2 regions of the Clostridium sp. DL1XJH146 genome follow, and region 1 is predicted to be linked to the other one. Evidence: a T-box and tRNA genes for the amino acid it is inferred to sense, from the RefSeq annotation. Region 1 holds a T-box; the other holds one or more tRNA genes.
What was found. The T-box of region 1 lies ahead of metG (methionine--tRNA ligase). A T-box ahead of a tRNA ligase gene usually reads a tRNA of that ligase, here a tRNA-Met.
Positions count from the first base shown of each region.

Region 2: it has a tRNA-Met gene. The T-box ahead of metG (methionine--tRNA ligase) is inferred to sense a tRNA for this amino acid. The anticodon was not compared.

Region 1 covers NZ_JBTVVN010000035.1:3,547-6,769, reverse strand. Annotated here, with positions in the region: gene metG (methionine--tRNA ligase) at 1-1,291, opposite strand, end outside; T-box leader at 1,544-1,790, opposite strand; gene ACVHXK_RS14540 (response regulator transcription factor) at 1,917-2,606, shown strand; gene ACVHXK_RS14535 (sensor histidine kinase) at 2,608-3,223, shown strand, end outside.
Region 2 covers NZ_JBTVVN010000047.1:4,840-8,062, forward strand. Annotated here, with positions in the region: gene ACVHXK_RS16185 (U32 family peptidase) at 1-199, opposite strand, end outside; gene ACVHXK_RS16190 (EF-hand domain-containing protein) at 469-1,011, shown strand; tRNA gene ACVHXK_RS16195 (tRNA-Met) at 1,246-1,321, shown strand; gene ACVHXK_RS16200 (pentapeptide repeat-containing protein) at 1,465-2,121, shown strand; gene ACVHXK_RS16205 (M56 family metallopeptidase) at 2,234-3,223, opposite strand, start outside.

The sequences.
Region 1 (3,223 bases):
TCCAAGGAGTCGTTTCATCTATATATTTATTACTTCTTCTTACTAATTTCCATATTTCATCTAATGCTTCCGGTAATTTTAAACTATCCATTTTTGCTTCTACTTTTTCAGATGCCTCAAGTGCTATTTGAATTAATGAACTGTCAATTTCTTCTTTCGCAGTTGGTGCTTGAATAACTCCATCAAAGTATTTGTTAATCATTGCAATTGTTCTATTTAAAAGATTTCCTAAATCATTTGCAAGATCTGAATTTGTTTTATTTATAAATAATTCGTTGTTGAAAATACCATCTTGACCAAAAGGTATTTCATGAAGAAGATAGTATCTTACTGCGTCAACTCCAAAATGTTTTACTAATATTACAGGGTCAACTACATTTCCTTTAGATTTAGACATTTTACCCCCATCTACTAAAAGCCAACCATGCCCAAATATTTGTTTTGGAAGCTCAAGTCCAAGTGCCATTAACATAATCGGCCAATATATTGTGTGAAATCTCAAAATATCTTTACCTACTAAATGTACATTTGCTGGCCAATATTTATTGTATAATTCATCCTTTTCTTGATCATATCCAAGTGCTGTTATATAGTTAGATAAAGCATCTACCCAAACATAAATAACGTGTTTTTCATCAAAAGTAACTGGAATCCCCCAATCAAATGTAGTTCTAGAAACACATAAATCTTGAAGACCAGGTCTTAAGAAATTATTAAGCATTTCATTCTTTCTTGACTCAGGTTGAATAAATTCTGGATGAGTTTCAATGTATTCAATCAATCTGTCAGCGTATTTTGACATTTTGAAGAAATATGCTTCTTCTTTTGCCTTTTCAACTGGTCTGCCACAATCAGGACACTTACCATCTACAAGTTGAGTTTCAGTCCAAAAAGACTCGCAAGGGGTACAATACCAACCTTCATACTCACTTTTATAAATATCACCTTGATCATACAATTGCTTAAATATCTTTTGAACAGTTTTTACATGATAATCATCAGTTGTTCTGATAAATTTATCATAAGAAATATTCATAAGCTCCCATAATTCTTTAATACCCTCTACAACTCCATCAATATACTCGATAGGTGTAACCCCATTATTTTCTGCTATTCTTTGTAACTTTTGTCCATGCTCATCAGTTCCTGTTAGGAAAAAAGTATCATGTCCTGTTAATTTCTTGAATCTTGCAATAGCATCAGCAGCAACAGTAGTATAGGTATTACCTATATGTAATTTTGCTGATGGATAATAAATCGGCGTAGTAATGTAATAATTTTTTTTATTCATTTTGTATCCTCCCGTTTTCTTTATAAAGATAATTTGCAATTTGCAATGTTCAATTTGCAATTTATATTGATTTTCTTCCCTTTGGTCAGAAAATCTCTAATTAATTTAATAATTAAAGATTTTGCGTAGCAAAATCATCCTTAATTGTGCATTGTGCATTGTGCATTGTGCATTGAATTAAATGCATTGTGCATTGAATTAAATGCATTGTGCATTGAACTAAAAAAAGCCCCTAAACATACTAAAAGTACATTTAGAGACGTATATACGTGTTACCACCCTAATTTATCTTTATCTCACAATAAAGATCTCAATAAGTGACTCCTCAAAAAGATTTTATCACTTTGCATTTTAACGGTTGCAACCGAATTGTCCTAATTAATACTCAGACAAACTGCTCCGAGGCCATCTTCATAAGTTATTACAACGCTAACTTTCACCTTTTTGCTAGCTCTCTTTAGATGTTTTCACTTACTACTCTTCTCTTCATTGCATTTATTTGTTATCTCAACTAAAATATTATGATAAAATCCTTAGTATGTCAATATTATTACCAAAAAAGTTTTATTTATTCTTATAATCATTATGTGCTATAATTTTTTCATAAAGAAATTGAGGTGATAAAATGAGTATCAAAGTTTTATTAATTGAAGATGAAGAATCTATAAGAAAATTCACTAAAATAGTATTAAGAAAAGAAGGTTACATTATTTTTGAAGCAGGTACAGGCGAAGAAGGTTTAGAAATACTAGCACTTGAAAATCCAGATATTGTTTTACTAGATATAATGCTTCCTGGAATAAATGGATTTGAAGTATGTGATATACTGCGTAAGAACCATCCTACTATTGGAGTTATTATGTTAACTGCTAGGGGTCAAAATTTAGATAAAGTAAAAGGTCTTCAAAGTGGTGCTGACGATTATATGGTTAAACCTTTTAATCCTATTGAATTATCTGCAAGAATACAATCATTACTAAGAAGATTAAATCCTGAAAACATAACAAAAAATAATTTAATTCTTTCCGGTCCATTCAAGATAGCCCTAGATAATAAAAAAGCTTATAAAGGAAGCGTAGAATTAAACTTAACTCCTAAAGAATTTCTGCTTCTTAAAATCTTCATAGAAAATAAAAATAAGGCCCTAAGTCGTGGTGACCTATTAGATATCGTTTGGGGATATAATTTTGTTGGAGACCCTAAGATTGTAGACGTAAATATAAGAAGATTAAGAAGTAAACTTGAAGATGATGCATCGAATCCAAAATATATAGAAACTGTATGGGGTATGGGATATCGCTGGAAGGAGAATTAACTTGAAATCAATTAGAACAAAAATTATACTAAGTTACTTCCTCATAATATTTATTACAATAATCCTTTCAGAAATTGCAATAATAACAATCTTTAGAAACAATTATTATAGCAATACTAAATCAATTTTAACTAATCAAATAATATTTTCTTCTGATAATTATAGCACTTTTTTTTCATCTAGGTCCCTTAAAGAAAATATTGCAAATGATGTAGATACCTTTTGGAGAAATACTAATGCTGAAGTTCAAATCATTGATTTAGATGGAAATTTATTAATGGATTCTATCGGTTACCTTCCAAATAACACTATAAACACTATAGATTTTACAATGGCTTTATCAGGTGAATTAGGTTCCTATGTTTACACATCAAGTTCAGCTGTATGGTCTGAAAACCTTATGAGTGTAGCCTATCCATTAAAATCAAAAGATGAAATAGTTGGTGTTATTAGGTTTATTACATCATTAAAAAAAGTTGATGAAGAAATCAAATACGTATCAATGGCATTGCTTTTAATTGGTTTTTCAGTTATTGTAATCACGGCTTTAATTAGCCTAATAATTGCTAACAGTATAACTAAGCCTATATCTAATATAATCAAAGGAACTGAAAACT
Region 2 (3,223 bases), on a different contig from region 1:
TAACTGTTACATATACTTTAACACTATATAAATGGCAATAATCTACAACCTTTGCCATTGTCTCATTATCAAAATTTGATGCATAGGCTCTTGCTGAAAATTCTTGACCTCCAAGATATACTGCGTCTGCTCCATTTTGTACTGCAGCCACTAAACTTGCAATGCTCCCTGCTGGTGCTAATAATTCTATTTTTCTCATTTTTTCTCCTTAAGGTAAAATATTTCTTCAAAATAATATTATATCAAAACGGAGTATTATTCAACTGATAAAGCATTTGTCGTTCTAAATAATTATTTACTATAACTAAATTATTTCAACATCAATATATACAATTCTAAACTTTCTTGAATTATCAGATTTCTTATATATAAATGGAAATTTTACATGATTTCTTCACAAAAGTATCACATAACTATGGTAGTGTAAAAATGAATTAAAAAATTTCCACAAAGGAAGGTGATATTAAAATGATAATAAGTGGCGCAAGTAGTTTTTCGTATAATCCATATAGTAGCACTACTTTAAAAAGTTCTGTTGCAGCTTCTAGTAACACTGAAGAAACAACAAATCCAATTAAATCCAGTGAAGCAAAACCCAAAAGACCACAAGGGCCTCCTCCAGGTGGTACCCCAAAAGGTGGTAAGGGACCAAATGTTGATACAAACGATGATGATATTTGGAGTGTCGATGAAGTAGAAACATTTGTTTCTGAATCTGGTTCTTTATTGGATGTAGATGAATTTTTTAGCGAGTATGATATTGATGGAGATGGGTCTTTAGATTCTTCTGAAGTTGAAACAGTAGCCCAAAACAACGGACTTCAACTAGAATTACCAAGAATGATGAATTCTAATATAGACTTTGAAAACGAAGAACGAAATACTCTAAACTCTCTAGATACTAACTATAGTGCTGAAATGATTAATCAAATGATAAGTGCTTATACAAGTAATAATTCAGAATATCAACAAAGTGCTTATGCTATTGATGCTACAAATATTCTTGCATAAAATTTTGCAAACATAAAAACACTCTACTACTTAAGCTAATTATATATTTAAGAGATAGAGTGTTTTTTTATAATTTTAATACAAAACCATAACCTATTTTACCGAAAAAATTACTTTATCTAGCATTTGGAAATTTCTAAATCAATCAGAAAAATGAATTCAATTTTTAGAATTATGTTGACTTATTCTATTCATTAAGTTATACTATTACTTGAGTCAAAACATTTATAATATCGCGGGGTGGAGCAGCTGGCAGCTCGTCGGGCTCATAACCCGAAGGTCATAGGTTCAAATCCTGTCCCCGCAACCAAAATAACTCCTATACTGATGTATAGGAGTTTCTTATTGGAAATAAACATTTAAAATCAATATATTATAGAATTTTCATATCAAAAAACATGCTAAATATATGTAATTTATAAAAAACAATCATTAATTATTGGAGGTAAAAACATGGCTAGAAATAAAATTGTTAGTGGAGATTTTAATTATAATAACATAGAAAAAATGAATAAAAACTTTATGTATAAAAATCTTTATAGAAGTAACTGCTTTAATAGTAATTTTTCGAATTCAAATTTTGATTATGCAAGCTTTAGAGGTGCTCATTTCAAATCGTGTACTTTTTTTGACTGCACTTTTAGATGGACAGAATTTATCGGAACAAATTTAAAAGGAAGTTCTTTTAAAGAAGCTAAATTTGAAAACACTATATTTGATTCTGTAAATATAAATGGCGTCAACTTTAAAGATGCAGAATTTAAAAACACTATATTCTTATCTACAAATGCAGATAAAGCAAAACACCTAAATCTAAAAGATCCGAATATTAAAGTTTACGACGAAATGCCTAACTTAGAAATTAGCAAAGAGTTAGAACTTGCAATAGATAATATAATGGAAAATACTTTTGTTAAAAAGGCAAGAATTTTTGATACCAAAGATGGCGACTTAAATACCTTAAGCATAATGATTTTATTAGAAAACTTTGATGAAACAACCTTAATCAAAGGATTAGGTATCATTAAAACTGAACTAGATAAAGCTTTCTACACATTAAGTTACATTATAAAGTTGCTTAAAAAATATCAAATTGACGGTATTATTTAATATATAATTCAGCAAATATAAAAAATACTATTACCCAATATCCCCTTATTTGGTAATAGTATTTTTGTTTTGTTCATTTTTTATCTTATATATGTCATTGTTAAATAATAAATTAAGATATTCCACATCTAATCATTTCTAATTTCCACTTGCCCTCCACATAATTAGCATTATATTCTGGAAAAACTGCTCCTAAACTACCAAACCATGAGACACCATTAATCTCAGCCTTATTGGCACTATATTTTTTCACCTCAACTGATAACAAAGTTCCATCTAGTGTTCTCTCTAATCCTCCATTATCCTCATATTCAAATTTAGTTTTATCATCTTTTATATCTTCATAATTAAAAACACTTGGTGTCAAAATAGTAAGCTCTTTTAGCACTTCTGTTTTCCCTTCATCGCTTAAATCCTCTAAAGTATCTACTTGTACTGCTATAAACCCATCACCACCATTTTCAATTTGGAATGCCTCTTTCATAACTTCTACATATAATTCTATTCTTTTCCGTTCTTCAACACTGAATTTGTCCATAGATTGACTTTCTTGCATAATGTCCGGTGTTAAAGGTATTAAATCAGCTATCTCTTGATAATTTTCCTTATATAAAGAAACACCATACTGATTGTGAATTTCTAAGTGCTTTATTAAATTCTCCTGTAGATTTTCTCTAATCCTCTCAGCATCAACTCCATCTCCTTCAAGAATCTTTTCTGCAAGTCCTTCTATATTTTTACCTGATACAGGCATAATACAAAATTCTTCTATTGATTTCTTTAAATATGCCCCGTCCATAGGTTGTTGATATTCTTCTAAGGAGTAACTTCCATCAGAATTTTTTATATAAGTTATTGCTACTGGACCCATACTTTCACTTTCTTCTTCTATAACTTTATCGTATAATCTATATCTAGCTGTACAAGTAATTACAAATACCTTTAATTTATTTTCTTCCTCATAACTCCCAATAATATGTGGAGAAACTATAGTAAATCCTTCTGTATTATAATTTTTATTTTGCTCAATTTCTGTATCATAAACTAATTTTAGAGTAGAATCTGCACCATTATAAGTAAAATCAGGTAGCATAATCTCTTT